2 regions of the Bordetella genomosp. 13 genome follow, and region 2 is predicted to be linked to the other one. Evidence: riboswitches for the same ligand, from Rfam matches in the RefSeq annotation. Region 2 holds a riboswitch; the other holds the start of a gene.
The links. A riboswitch is a leader RNA that binds a small molecule or an ion and turns the genes downstream of it on or off. The one in region 2 is predicted to bind glycine.
Positions count from the first base shown of each region.

Region 1: it holds a riboswitch for glycine, as region 2 does, so the genes downstream of both, CAL15_RS09250 (D-amino acid dehydrogenase) here and gcvT (glycine cleavage system aminomethyltransferase GcvT) in region 2, are expected to answer to the same signal.

Region 1 is NZ_CP021111.1:2,046,014-2,056,653, forward strand. It holds gene CAL15_RS09230 (LysR family transcriptional regulator) at 1-510, shown strand, start outside; gene CAL15_RS09235 (threonine aldolase family protein) at 526-1,581, opposite strand; gene CAL15_RS09240 (LysR family transcriptional regulator) at 1,764-2,642, shown strand; gene CAL15_RS09245 (Bug family tripartite tricarboxylate transporter substrate binding protein) at 2,657-3,661, opposite strand; glycine riboswitch at 3,939-4,028, shown strand; glycine riboswitch at 4,032-4,109, shown strand; gene CAL15_RS09250 (D-amino acid dehydrogenase) at 4,161-5,402, shown strand; gene CAL15_RS09255 (DNA internalization-related competence protein ComEC/Rec2) at 5,380-7,839, opposite strand; gene CAL15_RS09260 (ArsR/SmtB family transcription factor) at 8,082-8,384, shown strand; gene CAL15_RS09265 (zinc-dependent alcohol dehydrogenase family protein) at 8,446-9,420, shown strand; gene CAL15_RS09270 (restriction endonuclease) at 9,451-10,026, opposite strand; gene CAL15_RS09275 (RNA-binding S4 domain-containing protein) at 10,079-10,318, opposite strand; gene CAL15_RS09280 (iron ABC transporter ATP-binding protein) at 10,351-10,640, opposite strand, start outside.
Region 2 is NZ_CP021111.1:880,939-891,578, reverse strand. It holds gene CAL15_RS04160 (DUF945 family protein) at 1-819, shown strand, start outside; gene gcvP (aminomethyl-transferring glycine dehydrogenase) at 895-3,771, opposite strand; gene gcvH (glycine cleavage system protein GcvH) at 3,858-4,232, opposite strand; gene gcvT (glycine cleavage system aminomethyltransferase GcvT) at 4,311-5,411, opposite strand; glycine riboswitch at 5,495-5,617, opposite strand; glycine riboswitch at 5,645-5,733, opposite strand; gene CAL15_RS04140 (ZIP family metal transporter) at 5,909-6,814, opposite strand; gene CAL15_RS04135 (mandelate racemase/muconate lactonizing enzyme family protein) at 6,957-8,120, opposite strand; gene CAL15_RS04130 (Bug family tripartite tricarboxylate transporter substrate binding protein) at 8,199-9,188, opposite strand; gene CAL15_RS04125 (LysR family transcriptional regulator) at 9,323-10,270, shown strand; gene CAL15_RS04120 (superoxide dismutase) at 10,311-10,640, opposite strand, start outside.

The DNA of each region.
Region 1 (10,640 bases), 1.2 Mb from region 2:
CGCGTGATGAACCGGGAGGTCGACTTCGGGGTCGGCATGTTCACCCACGCCAGCGACGACCTCTCGTTCGAGCCACTGTTCGTGGACGAGCTGGTCGCGGTCTTCGCGGCCGGTCATGCGCTGCGCAAGAGCCGGCAGGTCGAATGGGCGGAGTTGGCCGCGCATCCGCTGATCCTGCTGCCGCAGAAATCCAGCGTGCGCCGACTGGTCGAGGCCTCGATCCTCGTCACCGGCATGCCGCGCCAGCCGGTCCACGAAGTGGTCAGCATGGTCACGGCCATCAACATGGCTTCTGCGCGCCTGGGCATCACGATACTGCCGGCCCTGTCGCTGCCGTCGCTGAACATGCGCAAGGTCGCCTACCGGCCCATCGGCGAACCCAAGCCTTACCGGCAGATCGGCATTTTGCGCAAGCTGAGCCGGCCGGTCCTCGAGGCGGAACGCGTGGCGTTGGCGCAAATCCGCCGCGAGGCGCGCGACGCGGAAGGCGTGCTGCACCCGCCGCCCTGAACACCGAAGGCGCGCCTATCGCCCCTGAACTGCCAGCGCAGCGAAGACCTGGCAGGCCTGGTCGACGTCCGTCGACACGATGTGCCGGTGCGTGACGCAGCGCAGGACGTTGCGGCTCCACGGCCGCACCAGCACGCCCGACTGCGCGAGATCGGCCGCCCATTGCTGGGCCGGACGGCCGGTCTGCGACGTATCCACCATGACGATATTGGTCTGCGGCACGCTGACGCGCAGCGCCGGCGCCTGCTCACGCAATTGCGCGCTCAGGCGCGCGGCGGTCTCGTGATCCTCGCCCAGTCGCGCCACCATGGACCGTATAGCGACCAGGCCGGCGGCGGCCGCGATGCCCACCTGGCGCTGGCCGCCGCCCAACGCGCGGCGCATGGTGCGGATCCTGCCGGCCAGTGCGGCGGGGCAGGCCAGCACCGCGCCCATCGGCGCGCCCAGTCCCTTGGACAGGCACACGGCCACCGTGTCGGCATGCTCGGCCAGCGCCGAGGCGGGCACCCCCAGATACGCGGCCGCGTTGAACATGCGCGCGCCGTCCAGGTGCACGGCGGCGCCCGCCGCGCGCGCCAGGGCGGCGACGTCGCGCATGTACTCGACCGGCAGCACCGTGCCGCCGGCGCTATTGTGCGTGTTCTCCAGGCACACCAGCGCGGTGCGCAGCTTGCTGCGCCGCGAGTCCAGGGCGTCGGACAACAGGTCCAGGTCCATCGCGCCGCACTCGCCGCGGATGGGTTGGTAAAAGGCTCCCGTCAGCACGGCGCCGCCGCGCTCCGCCCCGTAGATGTGCGAATCCTCCTGCGCCAGCACGATGTCCTGGCGGGCCGCCTGCACCATGATCGTGGCCAGGTTGGCCATGGTGCAGCTTGGAAAGTACACGCCATCTTCCTTGCCCAGCAGCTCTGCCGTGGCCGCCTCGAGTTCGCGGGCGGTGGGGTCTGCGTCGAGCCCGTCGTCGCCCAGCCGGGCCGTCGCGATCGCCTCGTACATGTCTGCGGTGGGCAGCGTGACGGTATCGCTGCGCAGGTCGATGGCGTGGTTCGGTACGTTCGTGTTCTGGTTCATTGTGGCTGCCTGTCGTGGTGCGGTCCTGTCCAGCCGGACCGCCAAGTATGCGGGGCACGGGCCCCTGCTGAAAGTCCGCGCGGGCCGCGAATTGCGCTGTGCCTGCGGCCTGCTATGCGTACGCATGGCTCCTGGGGTACCTTATCGGCGCCCCGTCTCCATGTTCCTGCTCCGGTGCTTCCATGAATCTGCGATCCCTCGAGACGCTGCGCGCCATCCTCGTCCACGGCAGCTTCACCGCCGCCGGCGAAGCGGTGGGATGCAGCCCCAGCGCCGTCAGCCTGCAGGTCAAGCAGCTCGAGCAGTTCTTCGGACAGCCGCTGTTCGACCGCAGCACACGCGTCATCAAGCCCACGCCCTTCGCGCTGCAGATCGCCGCCGCGGCCGACGAGTTTGCGGACACGATCGCCTCGCTGCGCACGCGGCCCTCGATCGCCATCGAAGGCAGGCTGCGGCTGGGCGCCATCACCAGCATGCAGAGCGACCTGCTGCCCCAGGCGCTGCTGACGCTGCAACAACGGCATCCCAAGCTCGACGTCAAGATTCCTCCGCTGAACGACACCAACGAAATCCTCAAGGAACTGCGGGCCGGCAGGATCGACGTCGCGCTCGTGGTGCGTCCCGGCGGCGGCGGCTCCAGCCGCCTGGCCTGGGGCGACCTCGTGCGGCAACCCTACGTCATGCTCGCGCCTCCCGGCGCCGCGGAACGCAGCCCGCAGGCCCTGGTCAAGGCCCACGGCTGGGTCGCCTACGATACCGGCCTGCCCGGCGGCCAAGTCGCGGCGCGCCACGTGCGCAGCATCGTGCCCGGCGCGGCGTTCCGCATGGAGCTGAGGTCCATGGACGCCCTGGTGTCGCTGGTGTCGTTGGGCATGGGCGTCACGGTCATCCCTCGGCCACGCCGGCCGCTGGCGGCAGCCTACGGCGTCCAGGAAGTCGACCTGGGCAGGCACGCGCCGCACCGGCAGATCGCACTGGCATGGCGGCGGACGGACGAAGGCAACCGCAGGATCTCGGCCGTCATGGACGCCTTCGTCGCCACCTGCCGCTCCGACGCCTGATCCGCCGCGCCGCGTCAGTCGATGGTGACGCCCGTCTCCTGGATGACCTTGCGCCACTTCGCGCGCTCCGCGGCCAGGAAGGCATCGAACTCGGCCGGCGTGCCGGTGATCCGCACTTCCACGCCCTTGTCCGCCAGTTCCTTTTTCATCTCCGGCGTCGCAAGCGTCCGGTTGATCTCGCGATTCAACGTGCCGATGGTCTCGGGCGGCGTCCCGGCCGGCGCGACGACACCGTAGAACACGTAGTAGTCCAGCCCCGGGAACCCGGCCTCGGCCAGCGTGGGCACCTGCGGAAAATCGGCGTTGCGTTGGGCGGAAGTCACGGCCAGCGCGCGCAGCTTGCCGGATTTGATCAGCGGCGCGGCCGCCGACAGCGACGAAAAGTAGATGTCGACCTGGCCGCCGAGCAGGTCTGTCATGGCCGGACCGGCGCCCTTGTACGGCACGTGCACCAGCTTCGCGCCGCTCTGCCTGGCCCAGCTGGCCGACACCAGGTGGCCCACCGTTCCGTTGCCCGAGGTCGCATACGTCAACTCGGACTGCCGGGCGGCCGCCACGACATCCGCGATGGACTGGTAGGGCTTGCTGGTGGACACCACCAACGCCAGCGTTCCGGTGCCGACCAGGGCGACGGGCGCCACGTCGGTTTCGGGGTCGATCTGCAGCTTGCTGTACAGGTACTTCGCGGACACCAGGTTGCTCGTCTCGCCCAGGACTATCGTGTGGCCGTCGGGCGCGGCGCGCGCGCCATAGACCAGGCCGATCATGTTGCCGGCGCCGGGCCGGTTCTCGATCACGAACTGCCAGCCCGTGGATTGCGACACCTTGGCGGCCAGCAGCCGGGCCGTGGTGTCCGTGCCGCCGCCGGGCGGGCTGGGCGACACGAGGTGGATCGGGCGGCCGGGCGCGGGAAATGCCGCCGGCTGGGCGGCCGCCTGGGACGCGAACGCGGCGATGAGCAACAGGGCGGGCAGCGCGCCGGCGCGCATCAGCCTGTTGGGCAGGTACTTGTCGAGCATGATTTCACCTTGGTTCGACCCGGTACGCCCGGGCTCTGGGTTGCATGGATAAGAGGCTGGGCATGGGGGAATTCGGGCGGGGCCGTCCACGCTTCGAAGTGGCCGCACGGGACCGTGCCATGCATGAAATGGTAGCGTCGGCGCGCGCGGGGCAAGACGAGGTTTTCATAGACCAGCATTGAGTTTTCCTCATCAATCCGCACGCGCTTGCGCATGCGCCGTGGCAGAAAAGACTTGCCGCGCTCCAAGCCCTTTCGATATGCTGCACGGGTCGTATCAAGGCCGCGCAGAAGAGTCCAGCGATGCCGCTGGCGCCGACGGAGCAACCGCCCCGGAAACTCTCAGGCAAAAGGACTGCGCGGGCCAGACGATCTGGAGAGAGACGCATCGCGTCCACCGAAGGGGATACCGCGCGACGCGGTTCAAGCTCTCAGGTACCAAGACAGATGGGGCGCGATGGCCAACGGGCCACCGCCCTTCTTTTCGTCAAGGTACAGAAATGTCCCATATCGCCGTGATCGGCGCCGGCATCACCGGCGTCACGACCGCCTATCTGCTCCGGCAGGCAGGCCACGATGTCAGCGTCATCGACCGCCGCCTGTACGCCGCCATGGACACATCGTTCGCCAATGGCGGCCAGCTGTCGGCCTGCAACGCCGAAGTCTGGAACCACCCCGCCACGTTGGCCAAGGGCCTGCGCTGGATGTTCCGCAAGGACGCGCCCCTGCTGCTGAACCCCACGCCATCCTGGCACAAGTACAGCTGGCTCGCCGAGTTCCTGTGGGCCATGCGGAAGTATCGTCACAACACGATCGCGACCGCGCAGATGGCTATCGAGGCGCGCCGCCACCTGTTCGCCATGGCCGAGCAGGAAGGCATCGCCTTCGACCTGGAGAGGCGCGGCATCCTGCATTTCTATCATGACCGAGAGAGCTTCGAAGCAGCGGGCCGGGGCAATACGCTGCTCAGCCAAGGCGGGCTGGAGCGGCGCGCGGTCACGCCCGACGAGATTCGGCGGATCGAACCGGCATTGACCGGGACGTACTTCGGCGGCTACTACACGCCGTCCGATGCCACCGGCGACATCCACAAGTTCACGCGCGGCCTGGCCGATGCGTGCAAGCGGCATGGCGTGCGCTTCCTGTATGGCCACGAGACCCATGCCCTGCGCTTCGCCGGCCGAGGCGTGCAGGTCGACGTCTTGCCGCTGGACGCCGGCACCGACCAGCCGGCGGGGGATGCCGAACGCCTGGACGCCGATGCCGTGGTCATCTGCGGCGGCGTCGGCAGTCGTGGCCTGGCGGCCATGGCCGGCGATCGGCTGAATGTGTACCCAGTCAAGGGCTATTCGATCACGGTGCACCTGAACGACGCGCAGAGCGTGCACGACGCACCCTGGACCAGCCTGCTGGACGAACGCGCGAAAATCGTCACGTCACGGCTGGGCGAGGACCGGTTCCGCGTCGCGGGCACCGCGGAGTTCAATGGCCACAACCTGGACATCCGCGCCGACCGCATCGCCCCGCTGGTGCGCTGGGCGCGCGCGAACTTTTCCATCGACACCTCGCGCGTGGTGCCGTGGGCGGGGCTGCGCCCCATGATGCCCGACATGATGCCGCGCGTGCGCCGCGGGCGCAGGCCGGGCGTGTACTACAACACCGGGCACGGCCACCTGGGCTGGACCCTGTCGGGCGCGACCGCGGCGCAGGTGGTCGGTCTCATCCAGGCGGACCTGCGCTAGCCTCTGCGCGCTCGTCAAGCGGCGCATGCCAGTAGCGCCGCGCGGCGTCGCGCTGCGCCCACACGCGCAGGCCGTCGGGCGACGACCGGGCCAGGATCGCGCCCTGCAGATCCGTGCGCCACAACGTCGCGCCGGCCGCGCGCCAGCGCGCCACGACCGCCGCGGCCGGATGTCGGAAGCGATTCAGGTGCCCCGCCTGCACGATGACGTGCGCGCCCTCGGCCGCCCGCACCAGCGCATTGCCGGAAGACGTGTTCGATCCGTGATGCGGCGCCGCCACCAGGTCCAGCGACGGCAGCTCGGCCGCATACAACGCCTCTTGCGCCGTGCCGGCGTCGCCCGGCAGCAGCATGGCGTGCGTGCGTCCCTGGACCAGCAGCACGCAGCTGCGGGCGTTGTCGTCGCTGGCGCGGGCAGCGGCGCGGACACCGCCGCGACCGCCGGCCGCGGGCGGATGCACGAAGCGGAACGTCACTTCATCGACTTTCCATTCCATGCCGGCTTCGCAGGCTTGCATGTCATGCGGCATGGGTGGCGCCTCATTCCAGCCGTCGGGCCGCTTCGCGCCCTCGCGCCGCAGGTGCGCGCTGATGTCGAACGAGGCATACGACACGGCCACCGGCATGGCGGCCAGCACGCTGCGCAAGCCGCCGGCATGGTCCAGGTCGGCATGCGAGATGACCAAGGCGTCCAACGCGCGCACGCCGCGCGCATGCAGGTACGGCACCAGTACGCGCTCGGCGGCATCGGTGCCGTCGTGGCGGCGCGGCCCAGCGTCGTACACCAGCACGCGCGTGGCGGTCTCGACGACGATGGCGGTGCCCTGCCCCACGTCCAGCGCCGTCATGCGCCAGTCGCCGGGCGGCGGCCGCTCGGGACGCCAGCACAGCAGGGGCAGCGCGCACAGCCAGCCCAGGTGCCGCAGCGGCCAGCCCGGCGCCTGCAGCGCCCACACGCATCCCGCCAGCGCCAGCATCATCAGAGGCCATGGCGCGGCGGCCACGTCCAGCGCAGCCCAGTCGGCCTGCCCGATCCAGGCCACGGGCACCATCACCGCGGCGAACAACGCATGCCCTATCCATCCCGCCAGCCACGCCGCCGGCTGCGCGCCCGGTATCGCGGCCAGCGCGCCGCACAGCAGGGCCAGCTGCGTGACCACCGTGCCCACGATGGGGATGGCGATGGCATTGGCAAGCGGCGAAGCCAGCGACACCTGGTGCATCAGGAACGCCAGCAGCGGCGTCAAGGCCAGGGTGATGGCCCCTTGCACCCGCACGAACTCGCGCAGTGTCGCCCTCACCCGCTCGCGCGGGCCGCGCGGCGGCGGCCTGTGGTTCTCGGCCACGCGCATCAGCACCGCCACCGCGCCGAACGACAGCCAGAAGCCCGGCGCCAGCAGCGCCCACGGATCCAGTGCCACCACGCAGCCGCCCGCCAGCAGCAGCACGCGCGACGCGCCCAGCGGCAGCCGCGACAGGCCCGCCAGCGCCACCACTGCCAGCATGAAGAATGTACGGCGCGCCGGCACGCCCCAGCCCGCCAGCAGGCAATAGGCCAGCGCCACCACCAGCGCGGCGACGCCGCCGGCCAGTTGGGCGGGCAGGTATTCGGCCAGTCCGACGCCGCGCCAGCGCACCCGCCGCCATAGCCAGGTGGCCAGCAGCCCGCCCGCCGCGGCCATCATGGTGACGTGCATGCCGCTGATCGAGACCAGATGCGTGATGCCGGTGCGATTGAAGACCTGCCAGTCTTCCCGCGCCACGCCGGCCTGGTCGCCGATGGCCAGCGCGATCAGCACCGGGCCGTAGCGATGACCTTGCATCGCCTCGCGCATGCCGGTTCGTATGTGCTGGCGCAGCCGCTCGATGGCTACGCCGGGCGTGGCCCATGGATCGTCCTCCACCAGTTGCGGACGTCCGCGCACCGTGCCGACGGCGCGCACGCCTTCGGCGAAGTCTCGCAGCTCGGCATCCCAGGCATGCGGGTTCGAAGGGCCATAGGGGCGGCGCAGCACCAGGGCCATGCGCCAGCGCTGCCCGGGCAGGACTTCCGGCAGGCGATCGACCTCGCCGGGCGGACCATTCCAGGTGACGCGCAGCCGCGCGGGAACGCCCGCGGGCCGGCTGGCATCGGCCTCGGCCACGAAGCGGCGCTGGCCGGCATCGTCGCGCGGCAGGCTGACCACCAACACGGTAAGCCGGGTGACCTGGTCGTTGTGCGCGTCGGCCAGTGCGTCGTGCAGCCTGGCCTGGGCCTGAAGGCCCGCGTTGGCCATGCCCGCCAGCAGCCCCGCGGCCGCGACGCAGGAGAGACGGCCGGCGCGATGGCGCCAGACGAAGGCCCCGGCGATTGAAACCAGGGCCGCCGATGCCGCAGCCCACAGCCACGCGCAGGCCGGCAGCCGCGCCAAGGTGTGGATGGCCGCGCTGCCCAGCATGAAAGCGACAAGGAAGAGACGGCCGGCGATGATGGCAAGGCTCCGAAAGCCAGGCAGCTTATCGGAGCAATCGCGGCCTCGGGCAAGGACCGGGACGATTCGATCCCTGCCGATAAGCCAGAACGTCTGTCTCCGCAGCCGCCTCCCCGCGGACAGCGTGACTGGCAAACTGTGGAAGCAGATCGCCGCTACAGCGATCGCCCCCGTATTGACATATCGGAAAACCTCGATATAGTGTCGCCATGGACCTGCTCGAAATATTCAAAGCCCTGTCGAACCGGACCCGCCTTGAAATCCTTAAGGGTTTGAAGGATCCGGCCAAGAACTTCCCCCCGCAGGATGAAGGGGACGTTCATACGGTGGGCGTGTGCGTCAGCAGCATTCAAGAAGGCGTGGGGCTGTCCCAGTCGACGGTTTCTGACTACCTGGCAACGCTGCAACGAGCGGGCCTGGTCGAAGCCAGGCGCATCGGCCAATGGACCTACTACAAGCGGAACGAAGCAGCCATCAAGGCGCTTGCCGCACGCATCGGGAAAGAGCTGTAATTTTTTTGCCCTAAAATATCGGTAATTCCCGATATCCCTTTTTCTAGAAACGAGGAATGCAATGAAAGCGATAGTTCTCAAGTCATTCGGCGGCCCGGAATCGTTCGAACTTTCCGAGGTACCCAAGCCGGTGCCGCATGCCGGCCAGATTCTGGTCCGGGTACATGCCACGTCCATCAATCCATTGGATTACCAGGTTCGACGCGGCGATTATCCCGAGCTGGTGCAACTGCCGGCCATTACCGGGCACGACGTATCCGGCGTCGTCGAAGCAGTCGGGCCGGGTGTGACGTCCTTCTCCCCGGGAGACGAAGTCTGGTATACCCCGCAGATATTCGACGGATCGGGAAGTTATGCCGAATACCACGTCGCCGCCGAAAGCATTATCGGCAAGAAACCTGCCTCGCTGAGCCATCTCGAAGCGGCAAGCCTGAGCTTGGTTGGCGGGACGGTGTGGGAAGCACTGATCGTACGCGCGGCGCTGAGAGTCGGCGAAAGCATTCTGGTGCACGGCGGCGCGGGAGGCGTCGGTCATGTGGCGATCCAGCTGGCAAAAGCCATGGGAGCAAGAGTGTTCACGACCGTGCGCGAAGCAAACTTCGAGTTCGCACGCAGCCTGGGGGCCGATGTGCCCATCGACTACGAAAAAGAGGATTATGTCGACGCCATCATGCGGGAAACGGGTGGCCGCGGCGTCGATGTCGTGTTCGACACCATCGGCGGAGACACATTGTCGCGCAGTCCCGACGCGCTCGCGCAACTGGGCCGCGTCGTCACGATCGTGGACATTGCAAAGCCGCAGAACCTCATCCAGGCCTGGGGCAAGAACGCCAGTTATCACTTCGTCTTCACAAGACAACACCGCGGCAAGCTCGATGAGCTGCGTGCACTGATAGAGCGCGGTCAGCTGCGGCCACACGTCGGCGCCGTCTATTCGCTTGCCGATATTCCGCTCGCCCATGCCCGGCTGGAAAGTCCCAACAACGGCATTCGAGGAAAAATCGCGATTGCGGTCGACCGTGGGCTCATTCCGTAAATACGCATGGGACGCGGCGGCCAGGCGATGCTAGAGCTTCTGCCGCCGCAACAGCTTCGCCAGCTCCGCCGCGCCCATCACCGACATCCCTTGCGCCTTGGCATACTGCCAGGCGTTGTCCGACACCTGGCCCAGCGCGATGAAAATCGCCTCGCGCGCGCCGCGCTGCCCGCGCGCGGCCTGCAGTTCGCGCAAGGGCTCGACGCCGATGCGCGCGGCCTTCCACCGCTTGGCGCTGACCAGCGCCACGTTGCCGTCCTTGGTCAATGAAAAATCGATGCCCGGCAGATTCAGCCGCTGGACCTCGCATCCATCGCTCTTGAAGCCGGCCTCGACCGTGCCGGCGAACTCCGCCCACGACATCGCGCTGGTAGCTTCGGCCACGGCCTGCACCCGCGCCTCGGAAGGCCGCGTCAACTGCCGGTACGCGGCGATGATGGAAATGACCGCGAACGGCACCGCCCCGAACACGCCGAACCAGACCATATCCTTGGGCAGCGCCGCCACCGCGCCGCCGCACAGCAGCACCGCCACGCCGGCGCTCATCCACCACGGCGAGCGCAGCAGCACGGCGAAGACGGAGTTCCGGGACATCTTGAGTTTCATGGCGGTGGCTCGCTGGTTGCGGTGCGCGATCGAAGTGATCGAAGCGATCGGATCAGGCTTCGTCGCCCTCGGCCTGGCGCACGACGATGCGCACGTCGCCGCAGGTGACGATCTGCCCGCCGCGGATCTTGGCCGTCTTGCGCGTTTCCACCACGCCTCCCACGCGGACCAGGCCCTGCGCCACCAGCGCCTTGCCGGCGCCGCCGCTGTCGCAGACTCCGGTGGCCTTCAGCAACTGGTTGACTTCGATGTAGGAGCTGCCTTGGGCGAGCGTGAATTCGATGAGGGACATGCGTATTCCGGTGGATCGAGCGCCGCCCGATTCTACCGGTAATACGTGCAGACCCTCCGTCCGTCCAGCTCGTGCACCTGGATCGGCAGCTCGTACAGCGCCTCCAGCACGTCCGGCCGGATGATCTCCTGCGGCGTGCCGTGATACGCCACCCGCCCATCCTTCAGCGCCACGATGCGGTCGGCGTAGCTGGAGGCGAAATTGATGTCGTGCAGCACCAGCACCACGGTCTTGCCCAGTTCGTCGGCGGCGCGCCGCAAGATGCCCATCATCGCCACGGCGTGCTTCATGTCCAGGCTGTTCAGCGGCTCGTCCAGCAGCA
Region 2 (10,640 bases):
AAGGACGCCGACGCGCCGGTGCAAGAACTGGTGCGCCAGGCCATCAAGTCGATGCAGGCCCACGTGGTGGTCTCCAAGCCGATGGCGCAGGACCTGCTGGCGCGCGTGCTGGTGGCCACCCAGGGCGTCGCGCCCGACGAGGCCGCCACGCGCGCGGCCGACGAGATCCAGACCTCCACGGGCATGGCCGAGATGATGGGCATCGTGCGCAGCGATGGCGACAACATGCGCATCGACCTGGTGTACGACGGCGCCAAGGCCACGCTGAACGGCCAGGAGATCCCGGTGGACAGCCTGCTGTCCAGCATCGCCGGCCCCGAAGGCATGGACGGCGACGACGCCGACCTCGGCATGCCTGAATCCGCCTCGGGCGAGAGCGGCGGCGCCGACAGCTCGACGCTGCACATGCTGACCAACGACACCATCGGCGACCTGATCACCGCCGCGGGCTACGAGTACGAGGCCCGCACCGACGAATACGGCGAGCCCGAAATGGAGGTCAAGCCGGCCGACAGCGGCGCCACGGGCATCAACGTGTTCTTCACCAGCTGCGACGTGGACGACGGCTGCGAGAACGCGATGCTGCGCGCCGTGTACGAGCCGATCAAGCCCGAGCCGCTGAAGCTCATCAACGACTGGAACCGCGGCAACCGCTGGGCCCGCGCCTACATCGACGAGGACAACAGGCCCACGCTGGAGATGGATATCAACGCCTACGGCGGCATCGGCCGCGACGGCGTGGAAGCCTTCGTGCAGACGTTCTTCGACACCGTGCCTCAGTTCGCCGAGACGCTGAACACCGCGCGCAAGAGCAAGTAAAAAAACGCGGGGCCGGCGTCGAGCCGGCCCCGCGTTGCCGGACACGGGCCGCCCCACGGGGCGGTCCGCGTCATTTCAGTTGGCGTACGCCTCGATCGGCAGGCACGAGCACACCAGGTTGCGATCGCCGTAGGCATTGTCCACGCGCGCCACCGGCGGCCAGTACTTGCCGTCGCGCAGCGAGGCCAGCGGATAGGCGGCCTGCTGGCGCGGATAATCGTGGTGCCATTCCTCGGCCAGCAGCATCTGCGCGGTATGCGGCGCGTTCTTCAGCACGTTGTCGTCGCGGTCGCGTTCGCCGCGCTCGATCTGCGCGATCTCTTCGCGGATGGCAATCATCGCGTCGACGAAGCGGTCGAGCTCGGCCAGGCCCTCGGACTCGGTCGGCTCGATCATCAGCGTGCCGGCCACCGGGAAACTCATGGTAGGCGCGTGGAAGCCGTAGTCCATCAGTCGCTTGGCGATGTCCTCGGCCGACACGCCGCTGGTCTCCTTCAGCGGACGCACGTCCAGGATGCATTCGTGCGCGACGCGGCCGTTGCGGCCGGCGTACAGCACGGGATAGTGTCCCGCCAGGCGCGTGGCCACGTAGTTGGCGTTGAGGATGGCCACTTCCGTGGCGCGCTTCAGGCCGTCGGCGCCCATCAGCGCGATGTACACGTACGGAATGGGCAGGATGCCGGCCGAGCCGTACGGCGCGGCCGACACCGGGCCGACGTGCGCCTCGGCGGGCAGGCGCCCCTGCTCGTTCAGCACGCCGGGCAGGTACGGCGCCAGGTGCGCGCGCACCGCCACCGGCCCGACGCCCGGGCCGCCGCCGCCGTGCGGAATGCAGAAGGTCTTGTGCAGGTTCAGGTGCGAGACGTCGGAACCGAACTTGCCCGGCCGGGCCACGCCGACCATGGCGTTCATGTTGGCGCCGTCCAGGTACACCTGGCCGCCCGCGGCATGCACGATGTCGCAGATCTCGGTGACAGCCTCTTCGAACACGCCGTGCGTGGACGGATAAGTGATCATCAGGGCCGCCAGCTTGTCGCCCACCTTGGCCACCTTCGCGCGCAGGTCGTCGATGTCGACGTTGCCGTTGGCGTCGGACGCCACCACCACGACCTCCATGCCCGCCAGCTGCGCCGACGCGGGATTGGTGCCGTGCGCCGACGACGGGATCAGGCAGACGTTGCGCTGGCCTTGGTCGTTGGCCTGGTGATAGCCGCGGATCGCCAGCAGGCCGGCGTACTCGCCCTGCGCGCCCGAATTGGGCTGCAGGCTGATGTTGTCGTAGCCCGTGATCTCGCACAGCGCCTTGGACAGGCGCACGATGAGATCGTGGTAGCCCTCGGCCTGCGCGGCGGGAGCGTACGGATGCACCTGCGAGAACTCGGGCCAGGTGATGGGGATCATCTCGGCCGTGGCGTTGAGCTTCATCGTGCAGGAGCCCAGCGGGATCATGGTGCGGTCCAGCGCCAGGTCCTTGTCGGCCAGTTTGCGCAGATAGCGCAGCATGTCGGTCTCGGAACGCACGCTCGAGAACACTGGATGGACCAGGATGGCGCCCTGGCGCCGCAGCGCGGCCGGGATGCCGCCCGCGGCCTGCGCGTCCAGCGCGTCCACGTCGAGAGCCACGTCGTCCTGCTCGAGCCCCGCGGCGAACACGTTGACCAGGGCCTGCAGGTCTTGCGCGCTGACGGTCTCGTCCAGCGACACCGCCAGGCGCGCGCCATCGACGCGGCGCAGATTGATGTGCTCGCACGCGGCGGCCGTGACGATGGCCGGCGTGGCCGGCCCGGTTTCCAGCAGCAGCGTGTCGAAGAACGTATCGTTGGCCACCTTGATGCCGAGCTTGAGCAGTTCGCCGCGCAGGATGGCGGTGTAGCGCTGCACGCGGTTGGCGATGCGCGCGATGCCGGCGGGGCCGTGCCACACGGCGTACATGCCGGCCATCACGGCCAGCAGCACCTGGGCGGTGCAGATGTTCGAGGTGGCCTTCTCGCGGCGGATGTGCTGCTCGCGCGTCTGCAGCGCCAGGCGCAGCGCGGGGTTGCCCTGAGCGTCCTTGGACACGCCCACCAGTCGGCCGGCCATGTTGCGCTTGAAGGCATCCTTGCAGGCCATGAAGCCGGCGTGCGGGCCGCCGAAGCCGAACGGCACGCCGAAGCGCTGCGCCGAACCCACGGCGATGTCGGCGCCCCATTCTCCGGGCGGCGCCAGCACGGCCAGCGCCAGCAGGTCGGTCGCGCACGCCACGACGGCGCCCTGCGCGTGCGCCGCTTCAGCCAGCGCGCGGTAGTCGGCCAGCGAACCCAGGCTGTGCGGATACTGCAGCAGCACGCCGAAGCACTCGGGCAGGCCCTGCGCCTCGTCGCCCACCACCACTTCGATGTCCAGGCCGATGGCGCGCGTGCGCACGACCTCGATGGTTTGCGGATGGCAGTGCTGCGACACGAAGAACACCGGGCTTTGCGCCTTGGCGCCGCGGCGCGCCAGCGTCATGGCTTCGGCGGCGGCGGTGCCCTCGTCCAGCAGCGAGGCGTTGGAGATGTCCAGCCCGGTCAGGTCGGCGACCATGGTCTGGTAATTCAGCAGGGCCTCGAGACGGCCCTGCGAGATCTCGGGCTGGTAGGGCGTATAGGCCGTGTACCAGGCGGGGTTCTCGAGAATGTTGCGCAGCACGACGTTCGGCACGTGCGTGCCGTAGTAGCCCTGGCCGATGTAGTTGCGATAGACCTTGTTGCGGCCGGCGATGCGCTTGAGCTCGGCCAGCACGTCGGTCTCGCTGCGCGAGGCCGGCAGGTCCAGCGGTTCGCCGCTGCGGATGCGCGGCGGCACCACCTCGGCGATCAGGTCGTCCAGGCTGGCGCTGCCGACCACGGCAAGCATGCTGGCCTGGTCCTCGTCGGAGGGGCCGATGTGGCGGGGAATGAAATCGGTATGGGTGTCTAGGGCGCGCGACATGAAGCAATCTCGAAGAACGATGGCCCGCCGCGGCTGCGGCGTGCCGAAGACGGGCCGCGCGGCATGACGCCCGCGCGGCCGCGGACTCAGCCGTTGGAGGCCTCGTAGCCGGCGGCGTCCAGCAGGCCGTCGAGGTCTGTGGCGTTGTCCGGCTTGACCTTGAAGATCCAGGCCGAATAGGCGGACTCGTTGATCAGCGCGGGATTGGCGTCCAGCTCGTCGTTGAACGCGACGATCTCGCCGGACACCGGCGTGTAGATGTCGGAAGCGGCCTTGACGGACTCGACCACGCCGGCCTTGTCGCCGGCCTTGAGCTTGGCGCCGACTTCCACTTCGCCGACGAAGACCAGGTCGCCGAGCTGGTCCTGGGCGTTGTCGGTGATGCCGACGACGAACACGTCGCCTTCGGCTTTGACCCATTCATGGGACGCGGTGTACTTGCGATCGGTGGGCAGACTCATGGAAACTCCTGGGCTGGGTGCTGCGATACGGGAAAGGGATTGCGCGCCTTCCGGCCCCGGCGGGCCGGAAGCACGAGTTTACGAGTGTTCGACGGCTTTGCCGTGACGCACGAAGGGCAGCTTGCAGACCAGAGCGGGCACCCATTTGCCGCGGATGTCGACCTGCGCCTGGTCGCCCGGCTGCACGCCGGCGGGCAGGCGTGCGAAGCCCACGGAAACGCCCAGCGTGGGCGACATGGTGCCGCTGGTGATTTCTCCGTCGCCCTGCGCGGTGCGCACGGTCATGTGGGCACGCATCACGCCGCGTTCCTGCAGCTTCAGGCCCAGGAAGGCGGCCGGCGTGGCGTGCTGTTCCAGGGCATCGCGGCCGATGAAGCGGCGCGCCGGATCTTTCAGCGACACGGTCCACGACAGGCCAGCCTGGTCGGGCTGGATCAGCTCGTCCATGTCCTGGCCATACAGGTTCATGCCGGCCTCCAGGCGCAGCGTGTCGCGCGCGCCCAGGCCGCAGGGCCGCACGCCCTGCGCGGCCAGGTTGCGCCACAGCGCGACCACTTCGGCGGCCGGCAACACGATCTCGAAGCCGTCTTCGCCGGTGTAGCCCGTGCGGGCCACCAGCGTGTCGTCGCCCGGCAGGGCCGCGGAGAACGGGCCCAGCGGTTCGGAGGAGGCGCGCCAGTCGGGGCGCGCGGCCCATACCTTGGCTCGTGCCTCGGGGCCCTGCACCGCCACCATGGCCAGGTCGCGGCGCGGCGCGATGGTCACGTCGAACCTGCCCGACGTGGCAACGCGACGCATCCACGCGACGTCCTTGTCGGCGGTGCCGGCGTTGACCACGACGCGCCATTTGTCGGCGGCGAAGAAATAGACGATGAGGTCATCGATGACGCCGCCCTGCGGGTTCAGCATGCAGCTGTACAGCGCCTTGCCCGGCACGGTCAGCTTGGCCACGTCGTTGGCGACCAGGCGCTGCAGGAAGGCGCGCGCGTCGGGACCGGCGACGTCCACGTTCAGCATGTGCGAGACGTCGAACATGCCGGCGGCGCGGCGCACGGCGTGGTGCTCTTCGATCTGCGAGCCGTACGACAGCGGCATTTCCCAGCCGCCGAAATCGACCATGCGGGCGCCGGCGGCGAGGTGTTCGTCGTAGAGCGGGGTGCGTTGCAGAGGTGCGGACATGCGGAGAGACTCCAGCGGCAGCGGCGCCGCAAGGGATTGCGCGATGCCGATGCGAAGCGAAAGCCCCGGCGATCGGCCGATTCTTCCGCCCCTCTGTCCTTTTGCCTGAGAGTTGCCCCGCGGCGGCGGGTTTGCACCTTCGGCGCCTGGGTGGCCTGCCTGCGCGAAGCGCCGGGCGGGCACCAGGTCTCTCCAGAGTGCTGTTTCGGTGCGGCGCGATGGGCGCCGCGGACGATGCAGTTGCGGTATGGGTTACCTGAGCGATTCCGGGCGAATTGCGCCTTCGGCGGCCGACAAAGCGGCTCTCTCCCGCAACATGCGTGACAGCGCGGCAAGCATACCCCGAAAGCCGGGCGCCGCAAAGCGGGGACGTGGCGCCGCCGCCGCGGGCGCCACGGTAGGCCGTGGCTTCGCCTCGTGCCCGCGCGGAGTCCGGAGCACCGAGTCAGAACTCACGCGGCGTCAGCCTCGGGTGAGCCGCAGCCGCATCGGCGGCTTTATCCGAGCACGGTGTCCAGGATCATCATCAGCACGAAGCCGATCATCAGCCCGCAGGTGGCGGCGACCTCGTGACCCTTGCGGTGCGACTCGGGGATGATCTCGTGGCTGATCACGAACAGCATGGCGCCCGCGGCGAATCCGAGGCCCCATGGCAGCATGGCGGCCGACCAACCCGCGATGGCGGCGCCCAGCACCGCGCCCAGCGGCTCGACCAGGCCCGACAGCATGCCGATGGCCACGGCCGTCGCGCGCCCATAGCCGGCGGCCATCAGCGCCACCGCCACCACCAGGCCTTCGGGCACGTCCTGGATGGCGATGCCCGTGGCGAGCGCCGTGCCGCGCAACGCGTCGTTGCCGACGAAGCTCACCCCGATCGCCAACCCTTCGGGCACGTTGTGCAGGATGATGGCGAAGACGAACAGCCACGTCCGGCGCAGTTTCTTTGAGTCGGCGCGGTCGCGGCCGCCCTCTTTGCCCTTGATGAAATGCTCGTGCGGCAGCACGCGGTCGGCCAGCAGCAGCGCGGCTCCGCCCAGCAGCACCGCCACGCCCACGATGCCCGCCGACGTCCAGGCGCCGTGTCCCAGCGCTTCGGCGGCGGCCACGCCCGGCACCACGAGCGAGAAGGCACAGGCGGCAAGCATCACCCCCGCGCCGAAGCCGAACATGATGTCCTGCACCTTCTCGGAGAGCGTCTGCGAGAACACCACGGGCAGCGTGCCCAGCGCGGTGGCGGCGGCCGCCACCATTCCGCCCAGCAGCGCGTCGGACACGGCGGGCGTGCGCACCGCGAAGTACGCCCACAGCTGGTGCATGGCGAGACATGCGACGAGCACGGTAAGCGTCCAGATGCTGACGCTGGTGGCGGCGGGTCGTACGCGGTGGCGGCTGTGGGTGTTCATCGGCAATTCCTGGGTTGCCAAAGTCATACGCTTTATTGTTAATGATAGTCATTTTCAATAAAGCATACAACCGGTATGCCGCTTCTCAGCAAGCGGCGTGCCGCCCGCAGGTCCGGCACGCCGCAGCCGCTGCCGCTGCCGGCTATTGGTCGATGACGAAGCCGTCGAAATGCGGACGCATCGAGATCGGCTTGGACAGCGGCGGACGCCGTTGCTGCGCATCCGGTACCAGCGCCATCCCGAGGCCGGGACGACTGGGAATGTCGACGAACCCCTGGTCGGGCCGCGGCACCTCGTCGACGACGTCACTGCCCAGGTGCTCCGGCCGCGATTCGAAGATGCCGGCCTCGAAGCCCGTAGCGTATTCCTGAATGGCGAAGTTGGGAACCGCCGCCGCCAGTTGCAGGCAGGCGGCAAGCCCGATCGGCGACAACGGGTTGTGCGGCACGATCTGCACGTGATGAGCCTCGGCCATGGCGGCCACCTTGCGCCCGCCCGTGATGCCGCCGCACAGGCACAGGTCCACCCGCGCGAACTCGACGGCGTTGCGCGCCAGCAGCGCCTGGAACTCGTAGATGGTGGCGAAGCGTTCGCCGGTGGCGATGGGCACGTTGATCTTGTCGGCCACGCGAGCCATGGCGTCGGGCCCCTCGGGTCGGATGGGATCCTCGACGAACATGGGATGCGTGTCCTCGATCGCGTTGGTGAAGGTCACGGCTTCGGGCGGCGTCAGGCGGCGGTGCAATTCGATCAGCAGGTCCACGCGATCGCCCACCACCTCGCGTATGCGATGCACGTTGTCGATGGCGTCGCGCATCTTCTTGATATGGGTCTTGAACCACACCTGGTCGTTGCCCTCGTCCAGGAAAGGATTGAGATGGCCGAACGCGTTGAAGCCGGCATCCATCTTGGCCTGGCATTCGACCAGGATCTTCTCGATCGAGCTTTCGTAGACATGGCCATAGATGCGTGCCTTCTTGCGCACCGCGCCGCCCAGCAGTTCGTAGATCGGCACGCCGAGCGCCTGGCCCTTGATGTCCCACAGCGCGATGTCGATCGCCGAGATCGCCGCGTTGATCGCCAGCCCCTGGAAGTAGCTGAAGCGATGCATCACGTTCCAGTGATGCTCGATGTCGAAGGCCGGCTTGCCTTCCAGGTATTCGGCGAAGCGCTGGATGGCGGCGCCCGCGGCCTGCAGATGGCCCCAGGTGCCGGCCTCGCCGATGCCCACCAGGCCGGAATCGGTTTCGATCCGGGCATACATGAACTGGCCCACGTGCAGCGGGACGATACGCTTGATTTTCATTGCCTTCCTTTGTAGCTGCCACGGGTATGGCGATTCATCGGGCACGCCCGCCTCGGCCGCGCCCGCCCTGCGTTGTCGTCAGCGCTTGGCGCCCTGCGCGGCGTTGGCCTGCAGCATCGCGCTCCAGCGCCTGGTTTCCTGCGACACGTGCTCGCGGGCCGCGCTCGAGGTGCCGCCCAGCGGCACCGCGCCCGCGGTGTCCAGGCTGGCGAGGAAATCGCTGTCCTTCAAAGCCCGATTCACCCCCTGGGCGATGGCGTCCAGGACCGGCTGCGGCGTGTCCAGCGGCGCGGCCAGGCCGAACCAGTTGCTGATCTCGAAGCCTGCCAGGCCCGCTTCCTTGGCGGTCGGCACGTTGGGCAGGGCCTTGATGCGTTCATTGCGCGCTACCGCCAGGGCCCGCAGCCGGCCTTCGCTGATGAAGGGCGCCACGGTCGGCGCGGCGGTGATCAGCATCTGGATCTGGCCACCGAGCAGATCCTGCAGCGCGGGACCGGAGCCGCGATACGGCACGTGCAGGATGTCCGCGCCCGTCAGTTGCTTGAACAGCTCGCCGGCCAGGTGCGGGCCGCTGCCCACGCCGCCGGAGCCGTAGGTGATCTTGTCCGGATTGGCGCGCGCATATGCCACGAACTCGGTCAGGTTGCGTGCCGGCACGCTGCTGTTGATCACCAGCACGAACGGAGTCTCGGCCACCAGCACCGCCGGCTGCAGGGACTTGATGGGATCGAAGCTGAGGTTGGGCACGAGTTCGGACACCACCGTGGATGTGATCTCGTTCATGAACAGCGTGTGGCCGTCGGGCCGCGCGCGCACCACCGACGACATGGCGATGGTGCCGCTGGCGCCCGGCTTGTTCTCGACGATGAAGGTGCCCTTCATGGTGCCGGTCAGCTTGGTGCTGAGCAGCCTCGCGACCGCGTCGGTGGCGCCGCCCGGCGAGTAAGGCACGACGATGGATACGGGCCGGTCGCCGGGATAGGCGGACTGCGCCGCAACGGCCATGGGCAGCAACGCCAGCGCGCCCAGCATATGGCGGCAATGCCGCAACAGAGAGGTCAATGACATGGAGTCTCCTGGTTGTTCTCGATATATCCGGGCAATGCCGGTAGCCGCGCCTTGCTGACGGATCGTCTGCACTCTAAGCCCGCTAGAATGGCAACAAACACGCAGAAAGTTATTCCATTATTTCCATCTGGTTAATGATGAGCACGTCCCTGGCTCCTACCGACATGGCGTTCTTCAGCATCGTGGCGCGCTGCAGCAGCCTGGCGGCGGCCGCGCGCGAGATCGGCGTCAGCCCGCCCGCGGTTACCAAGCGGCTGGCACAGATGGAGGCGCGCCTTGGCGTGCGGCTGCTGACGCGCACCACGCGCCGCATGCACCTGACCGAAGAAGGCGAGATCTACCTGATGCATGCGCGGCGCATCCTGGCCGACATCGAGGACATGGAGCGCCATGTGTCCAGGGCGCCGCAGGAACCCAAGGGCCTTCTGCGCGTGAACGCCACGCTGGGATTCGGCCGCAACCACGTGGCCCCGCTGCTGTCAGCATTCCGCCACCGTTATCCGGGCGTGGACGTGCAGCTCCAGCTGACGGTGGCGCCGCCCGCGCTCACCGAGGATGCCTTCGACGTCTGCGTGCGCTTCGGCGAGCCGCCCGAAGCCCGCGTCATCGCCAGGCGCATTGCCGCGAACCGGAGGCTGCTGTGCGCCGCACCGTCTTATCTGGCGCGCCACGGCGAACCGCTGGTGCCCGAAGACCTCGCGCGGCACGCCTGCATCGACATCCGGCACGGCAGCGAAACGCATGGCGTCTGGCGCCTGCATCGAGGCAAGCGCACGCATACGGTGAAGGTGGGGGTGCATATGAGCACCAACGACGGGGCCATCGCCGTGAACTGGGCGCTGGACGGGCATGGCATCATCCTGCGCGCCGAGTGGGACATTGCGGCCCACCTGGCAACGGACCGGCTGCGCCAAGTGCTGGGCCGCTACCGCACACCACCGGCGGACATCTATGCGGTGTATCTGCCGCAACACCAGTATGCCGGGCGGGTCGTCGCGTTCGTGGATTTCCTGCGCGAGGCCTTTGCCCGGCCGCCCGATGCGCCGCCCGGGCTGCGGCCGCGGCAGGCCTCGCGGTCATGAACCAGGGCGGGCCGGCCGGCGCGCTCGCCCCGAACCCGCATCAAGCCGAGGCGGGCCGCAGCGCACCCTCGTAGCGACGCGCCACTTCCTTCCAATCGATCACGTTGTAGAAAGCGGCGATGTATTCGGGTCGGCGGTTCTGGTACTTCAGGTAGTAGGCGTGCTCCCAGACGTCCAGACCGAGCACGGGCATGTTGCCGTGCATCAGCGGGCTGTCCTGGTTGGCGGTGCTTTCCACCACCAGCCGGCCTTGCGGCGTCACGCTCAACCAGGCCCAGCCGCTGCCGAAGCGCGACAAGGCGGCCTTGGTGAAGGCGTCTCGGAAGGCATCCATGCCGCCCAGTTCGGCCTGGATGGCATCCGCCAGCTT